DNA from 2 places in the Enterococcus sp. AZ177 genome. Region 1 is predicted to be linked to the other one. Evidence: a T-box and tRNA genes for the amino acid it is inferred to sense, from the RefSeq annotation. Region 1 holds a T-box; the other holds one or more tRNA genes.

Region 1 (9,608 bases):
GTAGTAAATTTATTGAGGCTGGTAACAAGGTGACGAGTGGTGAAATCGATTTAAATCCAGCCTATCAAGGAAAAGAACGCATCGCATGTCGTTTTTGCCCATTTAGAAGTGTGTGTAATTTTGATGTTATGTTGAAGGAAAACAATTATAATCGAATTGAAACCTTATCTAAAAAAGAAGTGATGGATCGGTTGATTGAAAACGAGCAGGAAGGAGAAACGAGTGATGAGTAAAGTTATTCCATTACGTCCAGAAAATGAACAATTTACCGATAACCAATGGCAAGCTGTTTTTGATGGAGATGAAAATATTTTAGTCTCTGCTTCTGCTGGTTCTGGAAAAACAACGGTCCTTGTTCGTAGAGTAATCGAAAAACTCAAAAGTGGCGTTGATATTGATCGAATGTTGATTGTAACGTATACGGAAGCGGCAGCAAAAGAAATGAAAGAGCGAATTCAAGTCGCTTTACAAAAGGCAATAACAAACGAAAGTGAGCAAGATAGAAAACAACATTTTATGAGACAATTGACCTTACTTCCGACTGCGAATATCAGTACATTACATGCTTTTTGTTTAACTGTGATTCGACGCTTTTACTATTTGATCGAAATGGATCCTGTCTTTCGATTGTTGACGGATGAGACCGAAATGTTACTGTTAAAAGAGGATGTGTGGGATGAACTTAGAGAAAAATTCTATGCTGAAAACGAAGAAACTTTTTATCAGCTGACGAGTAATTTTTCTAATGATCGTAGTGATGATGGTTTAACGAAATTGATCTTTTCACTATACGAGTTTGCACGTGCTAATCCAGATCCAGACGAATGGCTGATTCATCTAGCAGATAGTTATCAAGTTGTTGGAAGTTTAGGTGATTCAGCGTTATTCCAAAAGTATTTAAAACCGCAAGTTATGGAAAGTCTATTGCGTTGTGTGGATCGTTATGAAGAGATGATTCGTATGTCGGAAGGCGAAGAAAAGTTAGAAAAAATCGCTATTCTCGCTAGAAATGAAAAAGAGTTCGTTGAAACCTTTACTAGTCAATTAGCAGATAATGATCTAGAGTCAGGATTTGACATTTCAAAAACAATTACCTTTGACCGTTATCCTACAGTGCGTGATGAAGAGTTGAAAGAAATAGCAGCCCAGGCGAAAAACTTGCGTGAGCAAAATAAAAAAGCTATCAACGACATTTTAAGTAATCTCTTTACGTTGTCTCCAGAACAAATGAAGGAAATTTTAGAACAATCACAGCCGCTTGTGCAAGAAATGGCTAAAGTAGGAAAAGCATTTATAGAGACATACAGCAAACAGAAATTAAGAAAAGGTCTCGTTGATTTCAATGATTTAGAACATTTTACATTGGCAATCTTAGCAAAAAAAGAAGCAGGCACATGGCTTGCGACGGAAGCATCTAAGTATTATCGAGAGAAATTCGATGAAGTATTAGTCGATGAATACCAAGATATCAATCGATTACAAGAAACGATTCTTTATTGGTTAAGGCGACCAACTGCTGAGGAAGGCAACCTGTTTATGGTTGGTGATGTGAAGCAATCAATTTACTCTTTCCGTTTAGCTGATCCAACACTATTTATTGAAAAATATAATCAATATGGGCAAAATAAGGATGGAAAACGGATTGTTTTAGCTGAGAATTTCCGTTCTAGGAAAAATGTTTTAGATTTTACCAACTTAGTGTTTGAACAGTTGATGGATGAACGGGTGGGTCAAATTGCATACGATGAGGCAGCAAAACTTGTACATGGTTTTGACCAATTTGCTGAAGCTGAAAATTATGATACAGAACTATTGATTTATGAAAAGAAATCGGAGCAGTTGGAAGACACATTTAAACTAGATGATACTCAATTGATTTTAGAAGACAAAACTGAAGGCGAACTGCATATGACAGCGCTGAAAATCAGAGAGTTGATCGACAAGAAATTTTTGATCTATGATAAATCGACTAAAGAAAATCGACCACTGACCTATAAAGATATAGTGTTGTTGACACCAACGAAGAAAAACAATTTAACGATTTTAGAAATATTCAAACTAGCTGGAATCCCTATTCAAGTGAATGATGCGCAAAATTATTTCCAAGCGACAGAAGTTCAGACGATGGTCGCACTCTTGCAAATTATTGATAATCCGTATCAAGATATACCGCTAGCAGCCGTTTTACGTTCGCCCATTGTTGGGTTGAAAGAAAACGAGTTAGTGATGATCCGTTTGGCAGCTAAAAAAAGTTCGTATTACGAAGCGTTTTTGACATTTAATCAAAACGAAGCTGTTGAAAAAGAGCAACAGATATTAAAAGGAAAAACAACGAAATTTGCTGACTGGTTAGAACAATGGCGAGAAATTGCTAGACGGAACCAATTGTCAACATTGATTTGGCAAATTTATCAAGATACTGCGTATTTGGATTATGTTGGTGGCATGCCGGCTGGTAAACAAAGACAGGCAAATTTATTCGCGTTAGTTGATCGAGCAGCCAGTTATGAACAAACAAGCTTCCGAGGATTGTTTCAATTTGTTCGTTTTATTGAAAAAATGCAGGAAAAAGATAAAGACTTAGCTGAACCTGTGATTTTGAGCGAAGAAAATGCAGTTCGAGTGATGACCATTCACGCGAGTAAAGGGTTGGAATTTCCAGTAGTATTTATTCTAGATATGACTAAAGAGTTTAATCTTGGAGACTTGAATGAACGCTATATTTTCGATGATCGTTTAGGTGTGGGAATACGTTATCTTGACCAAACAGATCGAATGCTTTATGAAACTTTACCATTTCTAGCAATCAAACAGGCAAAACTAAAAAAATTACTATCAGAAGAAATGCGAAAATTATATGTAGCTTTGACCAGAGCAGAGCAAAAACTTTATTTAGTAGGATCATATAATAACAAAGAAGCGGCTTTTAAAGAATGGTTAAAAGTGGGAGATGTTCAGACGAAAGTCTTGCCTAGTGAAAATCGTTTACAGGGAAAAAGTAGCTTGATGAACTGGGTCGGGATGAGTTTGATTCGCCATCAAAAAATGGCTGAATTTCAAACGGAGTTCGTTGTGGAGAAAATTCCTGGAATCACCAACCATTCTGCTGGTTTTACTATTGGGTTTATGACTGAAAAAGACATCCAAGAACAGTTTGCCACACTCCAATTTGTTGAGACAAGTTCTGAAAAACGAGAATGTATTGAAAAAAGTGATTCAAACATTATAGAAAAAGGTCTTCGCCGATTAAATTATGACTATCCATATCAATTGTCAACCAAAACGACGAATTACCAATCAGTATCTGAAATTAAACGAGTATTCGAGGACCCAGATAATAAAGAAATCGCTAAAATTGAAGTAGACGAAAAAAATACAATGCAGCCAACACCTATGATTGTTCATCGAATGAGTGAAGGCGAGTTAGGTAAACCTAGATTTATTGAAACGATTAGAAAACCATCTGCAGCAGAAATTGGTACTGCAACACACTATTTATTGCAGCTTTTGGATTTAAATGAAGAACCGACGAAAGACAGTATTGTTCAATTGATCAATGAATTAGTTGAAACGAATATCATTCAAGATAATGTGGCAAAACAAATCAGTAGTGATGAAATTCTTTCATTCTACCAAACGAGTTTAGGTCAACAATTATTAGAAAATCCGGACAAAGTTGTTCGTGAACAACCATTTTCAATGTTGTTGAAAGCGGAAGAACTCATCAAAGATTATCCGAAGGAGACCCAAGATGATTTATTGATTCATGGAATGATCGATGGCTATCTTGAACAAGAGGACAACTGTATTCTTTATGATTATAAAACTGATTTTGTTCAAGACATTGACAATAGTGCAGAAATCAAAAAAATTATCTTGCGATATAGAGGCCAATTGAATTTATATCGAAAAGCATTAGCTCAAGCAACTAATAAGGATGTCAAGCAGGTGTTGCTCGTATTATTGTCTGCCAGAATTATTATTGATATGGACAAAGAAGAGATTGTTGAAAAAATGAATTAATGAAAGCAAACCTACTTACAAATTGTAAGTTGTATGCTATACTCAGTTCACGAGGTGAGGAAGATGGAGCAAGTAAAAACAACCGAGTTTTCATTATGTCCTAAATTCGAGAAAGCATTTGCGATTTTAGGGAAAAAATGGAACGGTTTGATCATTGATGTCTTGTTGGAGAACGGTCCTCAACGATTTGGTGAGTTAAGACAAAAAATCCCTGAACTAAGCGATCGGGTTTTGGTGGAGCGCTTAAAAGAATTGGAAGGCGAAGGAATTATCTCAAAAGCAGTTCGCTGTGATGAGAGTAGCCGTCTAGAGTATTTTCTCACGAATAAAGGCAAGGACTTACAACAAGCAATGGAACAAATTCAGAGTTGGGCAGAAAAATGGGTTACTTCAGAAGAATGCTGTTGACCTTAGACTTAATTTCTTGTAAACTGTAATCAATTGAATAACAAAAAAACAGTGATGGAAAAGAGTAGTTTTGTAGATACGGAAAGGGAAAACCTGTCATAGACTGGAAACAGGTTGCGTAATCGGAAAATGAAGTTCACTTCCGGAGTTTGTTTGTTCCAAAGAGAACAAACCGGTGAAAGCCGTTATAAGAATTGAGTGCATGATTTTTTGTCATGAAGTAGGATGGTAACACGATAGCTCGTTCCTTTTAAGAGGAGCGGGCTATCGTTTTTTATTTGATTCATGCTTTAGAGGCATGTGTACATAATGTCTACAGCCTGGAACTCAGTTCAATTATCAAACAATAGAAAGGAATAGAGACATGACATTAAAAGCTCAATTAGAAGCTTTACGAGATGAAACATTGAATAATATCCAACATGTTACTGATCTTAAAGCGCTAAACCAAATCAGAGTAGAAACATTAGGGAAAAAAGGCCCCATCACCGAAGTGTTGAGAGGGATGAAAGATCTATCAGCGGAAGAACGTCCAGTAGTTGGAAGTTTTGCGAATGAAATTCGTGATCTATTGACTGAAGCTTTAGAAACACGGAAAGAAATTTTAGAGACTGAGGCATTAAATGCAGCTTTAGACCAAGAAAAAATCGATGTAACGTTACCTGGTAAACAAATGGCTCATGGTACTCGTCATGTGCTATCTCAAGTAATGGAAGAAATCGAAGATATTTTCGTTGGCATGGGGTATCAAGTTGTAGAAGGATATGAAGTTGAGTCAGATCATTACAATTTTGAGCGTATGAACTTACCTAAAGATCACCCAGCCCGTGACATGCAAGATACATTTTATATTTCTGACGAAATTTTGATTCGTACACATACATCACCTGTACAAGCTAGAACTATGGAAAAACATGATTTTTCAAAAGGCGCATTGCGTATGATTTCTCCAGGGAAAGTATTCCGCAGAGACACTGATGATGCGACACATAGTCACCAATTCCATCAAATCGAAGGCTTAGTTATCGATAAAAATATTACAATGGGCGACCTCAAAGGAACACTGGAAGTTGTTATGAAAAAAATGTTTGGGGAAGATCGTAAAATCCGTCTACGTCCAAGTTATTTCCCATTTACTGAACCTTCAGTGGAAGTTGATGTTAGTTGCTTTAAGTGCGGTGGTGCTGGCTGTAATGTCTGCAAACAAACAGGTTGGATCGAAATTTTAGGTGCAGGGATGGTTCATCCAGATGTCTTATCAATGTCAGGAATCGATCCAAATGAATATACCGGTTTTGCTTTTGGCATAGGTCCAGATCGTGTAGCAATGTTGCGTTACGGTGTTAATGATATTCGTAATTTCTATCAAAATGATTTACGTTTCTTAAATCAGTTCAAGGTAAAGGAGTAGTCGACGATGTTAGTTTCTTATAAATGGTTAAGTGAGTATTTAGATCTTTCAAAAATTTCTGCAAAAGAATTATCTGATCAAATGTCTTTGACTGGAATCGAAGTCGAAGGCGTTGAAGTACCAGAAGAAGGTTTGAAAAAAATTGTCGTGGGTGAAGTCAAAGAATGTGTACCTCATCCAAATTCAGATCATTTATCGATCTGTCAAGTTGACATCGGTGAAGAAGAATTGTCGCAAATCGTTTGTGGTGCACCAAATGTCAAAACGGGCATTAAAGTGATCGTAGCTTTACCAGGTTCTCGTATCACTGGGAACCAAAAAATCAAAAAAGGTAAAATGCGCGGTGAAGTATCAAATGGCATGATTTGTTCATTACAAGAATTAGGCTATTCTGATAATGTGATTCCTAAAGCATATTCTGATGGAATTTATTATATGCCAGAAGATGCAGTTAACGGGGAGGATGTCTTTTCTTATTTAGATATGGATGATCAGATTATCGAATTATCCATTACACCTAACCGTGCTGATGCTTTAAGTATGCGTGGCGTTGCATACGAAGTAGGGGCTATTTACCGCCAAACACCTAAATTCAATGATGATTATGTAGATGAAGATACTAGCGAAACAGCAGAAAACTATCTTTCTGTTGAAGTGGAAGATAAAAAAAATGTACCAGCGTATCAGATCAGAATCATTAAAGATGTAAAAATTGCTGAAAGTCCATTGTGGTTGCAAACGCGCTTGATGAATGAAGGCATTCGTCCAATCAATAACGTAGTGGATGTAACAAACTACATTCTTTTACTATTTGGTCAGCCGTTACATGCGTTTGATTATGATAAGTTAGAGAGTCAAACGATTTTAGTAAGACGTGGCAAATTGAACGAAGAAATTGTTACTTTGGATGGTGAAACAAGAAAAATATCTGAGGAAAATATCGTCATTACAAACGGAAAAGTTCCAGTGGCTTTAGCTGGTGTAATGGGTGGTGCGAATTCAGAAATCACTGATGGAACAACTACTGTTGCCTTAGAATCAGCGTTATTTGATTCTCTATCTATCCGTAAAACATCAAAAGAGTTTAATTTACGTAGTGAATCTTCAAGTAGATTTGAAAAAGGAATCAATCATGCAACGATTGGCGAAGCTGGTGATGTAGCGGCAGCGATGATTGCTAAATTAGCGGGCGGGACGGTCGTTTCTGGAAAAGTGATTGGCTCTGAATTAACTCTTGAAGATGTAGTAGTAAGTGTCACGATTTCACGAATCAATGAATATCTAGGTACTGAAATGGATCAAGCAACCGTTAGTGAAATTTTTGATGCGTTAGGATTTTCGTACGAACGTGATCAAGATAAATACATTGTGACAATTCCACCAAGACGTTGGGATATTTCAATTGAAGCAGACTTGATCGAAGAAGTTGCACGTATTTATGGCTATGATAATTTGCCATCGACGTTACCAAAAGGAGAAACAGTAGCTGGCAGTTTAACGAGCGGTCAACTAGCAATTCGTAAAATCAAAAGTTTGTTAGAAGGCTGTGGGGCCAGTGAAGCCATCAGTTATGCTTTAACAACCGAGGAAAAATCTCGTCAATTTATGATGAGAGAAAGTATAACAACAAGTTTACAATGGCCAATGAGTGAAGAGCGGTCTGTTTTAAGAATGAATTTGATTTCAGGTTTATTAGACGATGTAGCCTATAATGTTGCACGTAAAAACAACAATGTTGCTCTTTATGACGTTGGGCGAGTGTTCTATCAGGATAATGACCCTAAAAAGGAATTACCATATGAAGAAAATCATTTAGGGATCGTATTATCAGGAAGTAGTGCAGTGAAAGATTGGCAAACAAAAGAAGTGCCCGTTGATTTTTATACAATTAAGGGAATGCTTGAAGTGTTATTCGATTCTGTAGGAATTTCTGACAAGATCGTTTACGAAGCAACAAAAGGTAATCAAGACTTACATCCAGGTAGAAGTGCTTTAGTAAAATTAAATGATAAAGTGATCGGTTTTATCGGACAAGTTCATCCAACAGTCGCGAAAGAATATGAGATTCCTGAAACATATGCAGCTGAATTAAATCTTCAAGCACTTATAGAAGAAGAAAACGATGCGTTAGTTTATCAGCAAATTTCCAAATTCCCAGCAATTTCAAGAGACATTGCGTTATTAGTGGATGAAACTGTTACAAACCAAGACTTAGTTGCCATCATTTCAAAACATGCTGGTAAATTCCTGCAATCTGTTCATTTATTTGATGTTTACCAAGGAGAGAATATCGCTGAAGGAAAAAAATCAATGGCGTATAGCTTAACGTTTGTAAATGCAGAAGCAACGTTAGTAGATGAAGAAATCACTTTTTCAATGGAAAAAGTGGAAAAAGCATTAGTAGAGGAATTTGATGTAACGATTCGATAAAAAAATAAAAGTGTATCGCAAATCTATCAATAGTTTTGCGATACGCTTTTTATTTTTATGCCCAATTTCTCGAAAGCCATCTTGAAAATTGGGAAATTGAAAAGTTGATGACGAAATACATTAAAGCCACAAGACCATAAATAGCAAAGACTTGTTCAGTTTGCGCGTAACGTCCCATTAAAATATAAGATTTACCAAATAGTTCTTGTAATGCAATGACCGAGTACAAGAAACTAGTATCTTTGATCACGGTCACAAATTGAGAAACGATAGCTGGCAATACATTTCGAATCGCTTGAGGTAAGACGATATGCAACAGAATTTGAATATTACTAAACCCTTGTGAACGGGCAGCTTCTTTTTGTCCTTTATCTACACCGTTCAACCCACCACGGATAATTTCAGCTAATGCAGCAGTAGTGAAAACAGTGAAACTGACAATACCAGCTGGAGTAGATTTGATTTTAAAAATCAAGAAAATGACATATATCCATAATAAATTAGGAATATTCCGGACAATTTCGATATATAAACTAGCTAAAAATTTTAGAAATCCACTTTTTTTGTTTCTCAATACGGCTAAAAGGGTTCCAAAGATTGTACTTAAAACGATTGAAACAAAAGAGATATAAAGAGTAAGCTTCAAACCATCGAATAAAAAGCGCAAATTATTGCCGGTCAGAAGTTGGCTCATTTGATCTGAAAAAGACATGTTTGCATCCTCCTATCTGGTATAAGCTTTCTTGTTATTTTCTTCAAGTTTCCTAGCTAAATTAGCGAGTGGGAAACAAAGGATAAAGTAAAGTAATCCTGCTACAGTAAACGCTGGAATATAATTCAAATTAATTGAAGACCAACTATTCGCAGTGAACATTACATCTGCTCCGGATATAATCGCAACGGTCGACGTATTTTTTATCAAGTTGACGATTTGATTCGTAAGCGGTGGTAACATAATTCGCCATGCTTGTGGTAAGACAACGTAGCGCATAGTTTTTCCATAAGAAAAACCTTGAGAATAAGCTGCTTCAAATTGACCTTTTGGAACAGCACCAATTCCAGAGCGAACAACCTCTGAAATATAAGCACCATGGTATAGACCAACGCAAATAATAGCGATAGTCGTGGTTGAAAAAGTCAACATCGGACTAATTAAAGGAAACCCATAATAGACTACGATAAATTGAATCAACAAAGGGGTATTTTGAAAAAACTCAACATAAATTCGACTGATTACATTTAAAAATTTATTCTGCATAGCGGATAGACTACCGAAAAAAATTCCTAATAGCATAGCAACAATCAGTGAGCCAATAGCCAATAAAATAGTATAGAG
Region 2 (9,608 bases), 1.2 Mb from region 1:
AATATACAAAGTCAACTCTTCTGGTGTCTTTTTAGCAACTGAGGTATCCTCTTTTTTAGTATTACCATTACCACATCCTGCCACTACTAACATACTTACTATGAAAACCCCTAATAGTTTTACTATCTTTTTCATTTGATTATCTCCTTTTTTATTCGTTGTTCAGATCTTCTCCATTCGTCGCAATCACTTTTTTGTACCAGTCAAATGATTTTTTCTTCGAACGGTTCAAGGTGCCATTTCCCTCATTATCGCGGTCGACATAGATAAAACCATAGCGTTTTTTCATTTCGCCTGTTCCGGCAGAGACAAGATCGATACAGCCCCATGTTGTGTACCCTAATAAGTCGACGCCATCTAGCTCTACCGCATCTTTCATCGCTTGGATGTGCGCTGCTAAATACTCGATTCGATAATCATCAATCACATTGCCATTTTCATCTGGTGTATCAACAGCACCTAAGCCGTTTTCAACAATAAATAATGGTTTTTGATAACGATCGTACAAGTCATTCATTGTCACACGCAATCCTAACGGATCAATCTGCCAACCCCATTCGCTTGCTTCTAAATATGGGTTTTTCACTGAAGCGAAAATATTGCCGGCTGTTTTTTCATTGACTGCTGGATCTGTTGATTGCACACGAGATGAATAGTAAGAGAATGAAATAAAGTCTACCGTATGTTCTTTCAGTAGTTCCAAATCACCTTCTTCAATCGGTAATACAATCCCGTCACGTTCTAACTCTTTCAGTGCATATGCTGGGTATTCCCCACGAGATTGCACATCGATAAAGAAGAAATTCTCACGATCCGCTTTTTTCGCTGCCCAAACATCTTCTGGTTTACAAGTATAGGCATAGTTTGTGCCTGCCGCTAACATACAGCCCACTTGGTTTTCTGGATCGACTTCATGCGCAATTTTTGTTGCGATTGCACTTGCCAACAATTCATGGTGAGCCGCTTGATATTTGACTTGTTCTTTGTTTTCGCCTTCTTCAAAGTAAAGACCAGCGCCCATAAACGGTGCGTGTAAAATCATATTGATTTCATTGAAGGTCAGCCAATATTTTACTAAGCCTTTGTATCGGTTGAAAATCGCGTGACATAAGTTCTCATAAAAGCCAACCATTTCACGGCTGCGCCATGCGCCATATTTCTCTACTAAATGCATTGGACAGTCAAAGTGCGTAATGGTTACAAGGGGCTCTATATTGTGTTTGCGGCATTCTTTGAACAAATCCTCATAGAACTTCAAGCCTTCTTCATTCGGCTCTGTTTCGTCTCCTAGAGGGAAAATACGACTCCAAGCAATCGATAACCGGTACGTCTTAAAACCCATTTCGCCAAATAGTGCAATATCTTCTTTATAACGATGGTACATATCGATCGCATTTTGAGCTGGGTAAAAATGGTCCTCATCAAACGCAAACATTTTTTTCTCGCCTGTGATCACTGGAAAACGATCTGGTCCAACAGGTGCTAGATCTACATTCGCTAACCCACGTCCGCCTTCTTTATAGCCACCTTCACATTGATTGGCAGCTGTTGCGCCGCCCCATAAAAAATCTTTTCTAAATGCCATTTCAAAATCCCTTTCTTTAAAAGCTTACAGCAAAACCAATCAAGGTTCACCGCAAGCTTCATTCTTATCTGTTATGTTTAAGTTAAACCAGTAATCAACGTATCATTTGAGGTAACTTCACGTTCTTGTGTCTCTACAATATCTAAATAATCATCCGTATTTGTCACAATAACTGGTGTCTCTACACTGTAGCCAGCAGCTTGAATCGCTTCAATATCAAAAGTGACTAACACTTGTCCTTTTTTCACTTTATCGCCTTGTGCTACTTTCCCTTCAAATCCATTTCCTTCTAGTTGAACGGTATCCATTCCAATATGAATCAGTAACTCCATGCCTTGATCAGATATCAAGCCAATTGCGTGCAGAGTTGGAAACAGGGTCATCACAGTGCCATCAAATGGTGCTCTTACTACGCCTTCTGTAGGTTCAATCAAAATACCTTTTCCTAAAGCTCCTTGCGCAAATGCTTGATCGCTTGCTTTGCTTAAGGGTAAAACACGTCCTTTAACTGGACTTAAAACTGCTTCTTTGATTGCTTTTTGTACTTTTTTGTTCTCTGTAATTTCTTCTACTACAGCATCATCTTTCCAAAAGAAGAAGGTTAATGAAAAACCAATAACCATAGCAATTAAAATAGCTACAAAAGAATGAATCATTCCGCTTGCGTTATCGCCATTAATAAAGTTTAAAACACCGAAAATTCCTAATCCACCCATTGTATAAGAAGTAACACTGTTAATCATCAAGTATAATCCACCAACTGCTGCACCAATCATTGAAAAAATGAATGGCGTTTTTTTAGGTAAAGTAATACCATAAATGGCTGGCTCTGTTACACCAAAGATTCCCGAAATAATTGCTGGTGGACAAAGAGCTTTCATTTTTGCATCTTTTAATTTGAAGAACATTGCCATAACAACTGCTGTTTGAGCAAAACTTGCCGCAAAAGAACCTACTAGTACCTGGCTCGCCCCTTCTTGGGTAATTTGCATGATTGCAAGTGGTACAACACTCCAATGTAAACCAAAAATAACCAGTACTTGCCAGAAGAAACCTAGAATCACACCGTACAATGCTGGAGAGAAGCCCATCAAAGCTTGGAAACCTGCACTTAGTAAATCTGTTAACATACTGATGATTGGTCCAATCACTAAAAAACCAATCGGTAATGCAATTAATAATACAAAGAATGGCACCAAGAACGTTTGAACCACTTCAGGAATAATTTTCTTGAAGAGTTTTTGAATTTGAGCTGCAAATGCAACAATAAAAATAATCGGTACAACACTACTTGTGTAACCAGCACCTACCCACGGAATACCTAAAAACGTGTCATAAGCAGGTAACCCTAACAAACTATAGGGTGCTGCTGCACCTGAACCTGCGGTTGTTTCAAAGGCTGCTTGTAATGCGCTTCCTTGAACCGTTGGATAACAAAGAGCTGCTCCAATAACAATTCCCACCATTGGATTTAAATTGAATTTTCTAGCTGCGGTATACCCTAGGATCACTGGCATGAAATAGAAAATTGCATCACCAATACCATTTAACATCGTATACGTTCCAGATGTAGCTGAATATAGTTTCAAGAAAACAAGTAAAGCATTTAGTCCTTTTACCATACCAGCAGCAGCTAATGCGCCCAGAAATGGTTGAAAACAGCCACTTAAAATATCAATTAAACGATTGAATAAATTACCACCAGATGATTCTTGTTCTGCATCTGCTGAAATTCCAGCAATACTTACAACATCCTCATACACAGCTGGGACATGGTTCCCAATTACTACTTGATATTGTCCACCGCTTTTCATTACAGTAACGACACCGTCCATGTTTTTTAACACTTCGTCATTTGCTTTTGATTCGTCTTTCAATTTAAAACGTAAGCGTGTAATACAATGTGTCAAGCTATTGATGTTTTCCTTTCCACCTACATTGTTAACAATTTTCTCTGCTAAATCATGATATTTTCCCATTTTTTATTCCTCCAAAGTTTAGTTTTTTACTACATTACTTTTGAAGGTTTAGCCAACTTAATGTCACTATCCAAGGGTCTTGCCGAACCGCTACTTCTATCCACCTTTCATCCTATTACTGATCTATCAATATTTAATAATCTCGCTAACTATTGGTTTGTATTACACGTGCAATGTGAATGATCAAATACATCTTTTCTTCCTTTGAAACAGTATAAGAATAACGTTCAGTTAAAAAATCAGCAATTTTATTCACACAATTATATGCATTACGATACTTTTTTTTGATTACTTCATATAATTCTCCATCATCTTCATCACGAAATTCTTTATGATTTAATAAACGATAAGCAAAAAATTTTAAATGAGTACTAAAACGATAAAAATAAACGGAATCTTCATTGAAAGTAATTTTAAAATGATATTTAACGATATTCGTGATCTCCTGCATAATTTTTGTTAATTCGTAAACATTGCCAACTTCTTCATCCATTTCAGCATTAACAAGATGTAGCGCAATGAACCCAGCTTCATCTTCTGGTAGCTGCACATCGAATTTTTCTTTAACCATTTCAACAGCTTTACTTCCAATAAAATATTCATCTGAAAAGAAACGCTTGATGTCCCATAATAAAAAATTTTTCACTTCAATTCCTAGTCGCATCCGTTCCAAGGCTGTATGAAGATGATCTGTTAAAGAAATAAAAATCGTGTCATTTAACTTCCGACCAAGTTTTGTTTTTGCATATTTAATAATGTCATCAGATAGCTGCATCACTTCCAATGGCAACTCTCCCAGTAACTCTTGAAATTTTAACGATGTATCCTGATTTGCTAAACGAAATACTTGATCTACCTGTTCTTCTGCAATAAAGTCTCCTATTTTTCTTTTAAATGCAATACCACGTCCCATCACAATTTGTTCTTGTTCATTCACATCCAACGTAATCACAACATTATTATTCAAAATTTTTTGAATAATCATTTTTTCGCTCCTTTCATAACGCCAACTCCTTTGATTGTATAAAAAGAAAAACCCAACCTTTCTAAATAAGAAGAGACTCTTCTTATTTAGAAAAATTAGGTTTAGCTTGTATTTAAACAATCACTATCCAGATATTCACTTGTTGTGTACAAACATAGAATACCTTATAGTAATAACAATGTCAACGTTTTCATAAAAATATTTTATAAATAAAAAAAAACATTATGCACATAGCAAAATGCTGGCTCTATAATATATTGTGTTGGTGGAAATCAAAAAAGATTTTCTACCAGCACTTTTTTGAGCATTTAAATACAAAAAAGGAACAACTAACTGATAAAATGAAATCGACAAAAACCACAAATCATCAGAAAGGTTGTTCCCTATGGATAAGAATACCAGATTATTGCTCGGACTTACAGACAAAAACCTCCGGTTTGAAGAAAATTGGTTGGAACAAAGACCAGTAAAAGGAGTGCAAGCTCAAGTGATTAAAGCCAAGCTGACCTATTCACCTACTCATTGCGAGAAATGTGGGCGCCTCAATCATGGACAAATCATCAAAAATGGCAGTCATACAACAACAGCTCAATTGCCTGTTTTTAATGAGCGCTTCACTCTATTAGAACTAAAACGGACACGTTTTCTTTGTCATGAATGTGGTGCTACTTTCCACGCTCATACAGAGCTGATTGAAGAACATCATCACTTATCTAAACAGCTTCAATACCAAATTATGCTTGACTTGAAAAAGAATGTTTCAAGAAAAATGATTGCTCAAAAACACTTTGTTTCAGACATAACAGTCCTTAGAATGATGGAGAGACTATCAAAAAATTATCGAACAAACTGGAACTTCCTCCCTAAAATTCTATGTATCGATGAATTTAAATCCATGAAATCTTGCCAAGGAAGTATGAGCTTTATTTGTGTGGATGGAGAACGGAATCAGTTGTTAGAAGTGCTGGAAGATAGACGACTATACAAATTGACCGCTCATTTCATGCGCTTTACACGTGAAGCTCGGCTACATGTAGCGTATCTCGTAACCGATATGAACGCTAGTTACCATCAACTTCTTCGAACGGTTTTTCCGAATGCTCAATTAGTGACGGATCGCTTTCATATCGTCCAACAAATGAATCGTACGTTGAACCAACTGCGAATTCAAACGATGAACCGTTTGAAAAGTTCTGAACCAAAACAATACCGTCGCTTAAAACGCTATTGGAAGCTACTATTGAAAGATTCCGATAAATTAGATATAAACTGTCGAGCTTATCAGCCCTTATTTAAACGGCCATTAAGTCAACAAGATATTGTCGATGAACTGTTGCACTATGATGATGTCCTACGAACAGGCTATGATACGGTTCAATATTTAAAATATGCTTTTTCTCATCGAGAACATACGCTCTTTTTTGAGTATCTTCAACAGCTAGATAATCAGCTACCACACTGGTTCAAAAAGAAATTACTCTTCTTTAACAAATATAAAGAAGGCATTAAGAATTCGTTTCGCTTCCCTTATTCTAATGGTATTACTGAAGGCTTAAACAATAAACTTAAGGTAATCAAACGGGTAGCCTATGGCTATCGAAACTTTTATCATTTTCGTTCACGTATTTATATTATTCAAGGTCTTATTTTTTCACAACAATAAAAAAGCCTGATAAGAATGTTCTATCCTTACCAGACTTTGATTTCTATTCAGTTTTTTGTTCACCAACACAATTTGACGTAGAACCAAAATGCTTCAATAGACATGACCCGTACGGGAATCGAACCCGTGATACCGCCGTGAAAGGGCGGTGTCTTAACCGCTTGACCAACGGGCCTTTTAAAATTATGGGCCTAAATGGACTCGAACCATCGACCTCACGCTTATCAGGCGTGCGCTCTAACCAGCTGAGCTATAGGCCCTTAAAGAAAAAAGCGGGTGACGAGAATCGAACTCGCGACAACAGCTTGGAAGGCTGTGGTTTTACCACTAAACTACACCCGCATGTTTCTTCTTTCAAATGGCGCAAGACAGAATCGAACTGCCGACACACGGAGCTTCAATCCGTTGCTCTACCAACTGAGCTACTGCGCCAAAAATTATAAAACGGTCTGGACGGGACTCGAACCCGCGACCTCCTGCGTGACAGGCAGGCATTCTAACCAGCTGAACTACCAAACCAATGTAACTGTATTGCATCACTTTATGTTACTATGCTTTTATATTTAAAAGCAATTGCGGGGGCAGGATTTGAACCTACGACCTTCGGGTTATGAGCCCGACGAGCTACCTGACTGCTCCACCCCGCGATAATTATAGTCCCTATTGACTATAGAAAGGTGTTAACATGTACTAATTCATCATCAATGCTAAAGCATTGTGATTCTTAGCAAAGGAGGATAAGGGATTCGAACCCTTGCACGGTTTTACCCGCCTGACGGTTTTCAAGACCGTTCCCTTCAGCCGGACTTGGGTAATCCTCCGAAATAAATATTAAAAAATGACCCGTACGGGAATCGAACCCGTGATACCGCCGTGAAAGGGCGGTGTCTTAACCGCTTGACCAACGGGCCGCTATGAAACGGAGAAGGAGGGATTTGAACCCTCGCGCCGGTTTCCCGACCTACACCCTTAGCAGGGGCGCCTCTTCAGCCACTTGAGTACTTCCCCAAGAAAATAATTTAAAAAATGGGCCTAAATGGACTCGAACCATCGACCTCACGCTTATCAGGCGTGCGCTCTAACCAGCTGAGCTATAGGCCCATAAAGCGGGTGACGAGAATCGAACTCGCGACAACAGCTTGGAAGGCTGTGGTTTTACCACTAAACTACACCCGCAATACTTTAAAACGGTCTGGACGGGACTCGAACCCGCGACCTCCTGCGTGACAGGCAGGCATTCTAACCAGCTGAACTACCAAACCAATGTAACTGTATTGCATCACTTTATGTTACTATGCTTTTATATTTAAAAGCAATTGCGGGGGCAGGATTTGAACCTACGACCTTCGGGTTATGAGCCCGACGAGCTACCTGACTGCTCCACCCCGCGATAATTATAGTCCCTATTGACTATAGAAAGGTGTTAACATGTACTAATTCATCATCAATGCTAAAGCATTGTGATTCTTAGCAAAGGAGGATAAGGGATTCGAACCCTTGCACGGTTTTACCCGCCTGACGGTTTTCAAGACCGTTCCCTTCAGCCGGACTTGGGTAATCCTCCGAAATAAAAAATACTACTATTCAAATCGTCACTACAATGGACCTTGTAGGACTCGAACCTACGACCGGACGGTTATGAGCCGTCTGCTCTAACCAACTGAGCTAAAGGTCCTTGGCTCTTAAAAAATCGCGGCGAAGGGGATCGAACCCCCGACCTCCCGGGTATGAACCGGACGCTCTAGCCAGCTGAGCTACACCGCGAAAATAATAAAGTACTAATGGAGCCTAGCGGGATCGAACCGCTGACCTCCTGCGTGCAAAGCAGGCGCTCTCCCATCTGAGCTAAGGCCCCACAAAAATAAAATCGGGAAGACAGGATTCGAACCTGCGACCCCTTGGTCCCAAACCAAGTGCTCTACCAAGCTGAGCTACTTCCCGTAGCTATAATGCACCCAAAGGGAGTCGAACCCCTAACCTCTTGATTCGTAGTCAAGCACTCTATCCAGTTGAGCTATGGGTGCTAAAGCAAGGATCAAAGTCAGATGTGTTCATCTGCTTCGTACTTGTCACATCTATTCTGTCAATTTTAGAATTGCCATTCATAGTGCTTCAAAGCAATGCCGAGGACCGGAATCGAACCGGTACGGTGATCACTCACCGCAGGATTTTAAGTCCTGTGCGTCTGCCAGTTCCGCCACCCCGGCGTTTTGAAAAGGCTAAGCGGAAAACGGGGTTCGAACCCGCGACCCCCACCTTGGCAAGGTGGTGCTCTACCACTGAGCTATTTCCGCAGTCTGGATGCCGGCTAAAGGATTTGAACCCTCGACCCTCTGATTACAAATCAGATGCTCTACCAACTGAGCTAAGCCGGCGTTATAATCGCCTAGTTATAAAACGAGACTAAAAATGCGGGTGAAGGGACTTGAACCCCCACGCCGTAAGGCGCTAGATCCTAAATCTAGTGCGTCTGCCAATTCCGCCACACCCGCAAAATATTTCTATGAGCCGTGCAGGGCTCGAACCTGCGACCCTCTGATTAAAAGTCAGATGCTCTACCAACTGAGCTAACGGCTCAAAAAATGGAGGTTGACGGGATCGAACCGCCGACCCCCTGCTTGTAAGGCAGGTGCTCTCCCAGCTGAGCTAAACCTCCAAGACAACACTTTAGCGTGGCGACGTCCTACTCTCACAAAGGGAAACCCTTCACTACAATCGGCGCTAAGAAGCTTAACTTCTGTGTTCGGCATGGGAACAGGTGTATCCTTCTCGCTATCGCCACCACACTGGGTGTTGTTGCTATTTAGTTGAGTGATTATTCACTCAAAACTGGATTGAAGTAGTAATCAAACATTCCGAAACTCTTTTTTATTTCGTTTCTTTGGTTAAGTCCTCGACCGATTAGTATTGGTCCGCTCCGTACATCACTGCACTTCCACTTCCAACCTATCTACCTGATCATCTCTCAGGGGTCTTACTTTCTTAAAGAAATGGGAAATCTCATCTTGAGGTGGGCTTCACACTTAGATGCTTTCAGCGTTTATCCCTTCCCTACATAGCTACCCAGCAATGCCCTTGGCAGAACAACTGGTACACCAGCGGTAAGTCCATCCCGGTCCTCTCGTACTAAGGACAGCTCCTCTCAAATTTCCAACGCCCGCGACGGATAGGGACCGAACTGTCTCACGACGTTCTGAACCCAGCTCGCGTGCCGCTTTAATGGGCGAACAGCCCAACCCTTGGGACCGACTACAGCCCCAGGATGCGACGAGCCGACATCGAGGTGCCAAACCTCCCCGTCGATGTGGACTCTTGGGGGAGATAAGCCTGTTATCCCCAGGGTAGCTTTTATCCGTTGAGCGATGGCCCTTCCATGCGGAACCACCGGATCACTAA

Evidence for each region. The T-box of region 1 lies ahead of pheS (phenylalanine--tRNA ligase subunit alpha). A T-box ahead of a tRNA ligase gene usually reads a tRNA of that ligase, here a tRNA-Phe.
Region 2: it has a tRNA-Phe gene. The T-box ahead of pheS (phenylalanine--tRNA ligase subunit alpha) is inferred to sense a tRNA for this amino acid. The anticodon was not compared.

What each region holds. Positions count from the first base shown of each region.
Region 1 covers NZ_CP172944.1:1,524,968-1,534,575, forward strand. Annotated here, with positions in the region: gene IGJ34_RS07435 (PD-(D/E)XK nuclease family protein) at 1-233, shown strand, start outside; gene addA (helicase-exonuclease AddAB subunit AddA) at 226-4,023, shown strand; gene IGJ34_RS07445 (winged helix-turn-helix transcriptional regulator) at 4,087-4,431, shown strand; T-box leader at 4,474-4,683, shown strand; gene pheS (phenylalanine--tRNA ligase subunit alpha) at 4,796-5,842, shown strand; gene pheT (phenylalanine--tRNA ligase subunit beta) at 5,849-8,272, shown strand; gene IGJ34_RS07460 (amino acid ABC transporter permease) at 8,328-8,984, opposite strand; gene IGJ34_RS07465 (amino acid ABC transporter permease) at 8,997-9,608, opposite strand, start outside.
Region 2 covers NZ_CP172944.1:2,725,110-2,734,717, forward strand. Annotated here, with positions in the region: gene IGJ34_RS13395 (histidine phosphatase family protein) at 1-135, opposite strand, end outside; gene IGJ34_RS13400 (6-phospho-beta-glucosidase) at 152-1,585, opposite strand; gene IGJ34_RS13405 (beta-glucoside-specific PTS transporter subunit IIABC) at 1,663-3,564, opposite strand; gene licT (BglG family transcription antiterminator LicT) at 3,710-4,549, opposite strand; gene IGJ34_RS13415 (ISL3 family transposase) at 4,935-6,212, shown strand; tRNA gene IGJ34_RS13420 (tRNA-Glu) at 6,316-6,387, opposite strand; tRNA gene IGJ34_RS13425 (tRNA-Ile) at 6,399-6,472, opposite strand; tRNA gene IGJ34_RS13430 (tRNA-Gly) at 6,484-6,554, opposite strand; tRNA gene IGJ34_RS13435 (tRNA-Phe) at 6,572-6,644, opposite strand; tRNA gene IGJ34_RS13440 (tRNA-Asp) at 6,658-6,731, opposite strand; tRNA gene IGJ34_RS13445 (tRNA-Met) at 6,786-6,859, opposite strand; tRNA gene IGJ34_RS13450 (tRNA-Ser) at 6,944-7,033, opposite strand; tRNA gene IGJ34_RS13455 (tRNA-Glu) at 7,052-7,123, opposite strand; tRNA gene IGJ34_RS13460 (tRNA-Ser) at 7,133-7,220, opposite strand; tRNA gene IGJ34_RS13465 (tRNA-Ile) at 7,240-7,313, opposite strand; tRNA gene IGJ34_RS13470 (tRNA-Gly) at 7,318-7,388, opposite strand; tRNA gene IGJ34_RS13475 (tRNA-Asp) at 7,401-7,474, opposite strand; tRNA gene IGJ34_RS13480 (tRNA-Met) at 7,529-7,602, opposite strand; tRNA gene IGJ34_RS13485 (tRNA-Ser) at 7,687-7,776, opposite strand; tRNA gene IGJ34_RS13490 (tRNA-Ile) at 7,814-7,887, opposite strand; tRNA gene IGJ34_RS13495 (tRNA-Met) at 7,903-7,976, opposite strand; tRNA gene IGJ34_RS13500 (tRNA-Ala) at 7,995-8,067, opposite strand; tRNA gene IGJ34_RS13505 (tRNA-Pro) at 8,080-8,153, opposite strand; tRNA gene IGJ34_RS13510 (tRNA-Arg) at 8,163-8,236, opposite strand; tRNA gene IGJ34_RS13515 (tRNA-Leu) at 8,334-8,419, opposite strand; tRNA gene IGJ34_RS13520 (tRNA-Gly) at 8,435-8,506, opposite strand; tRNA gene IGJ34_RS13525 (tRNA-Thr) at 8,515-8,587, opposite strand; tRNA gene IGJ34_RS13530 (tRNA-Leu) at 8,623-8,704, opposite strand; tRNA gene IGJ34_RS13535 (tRNA-Lys) at 8,717-8,789, opposite strand; tRNA gene IGJ34_RS13540 (tRNA-Val) at 8,796-8,868, opposite strand; rRNA gene rrf (5S ribosomal RNA) at 8,883-8,998, opposite strand; rRNA gene IGJ34_RS13550 (23S ribosomal RNA) at 9,094-9,608, opposite strand, start outside.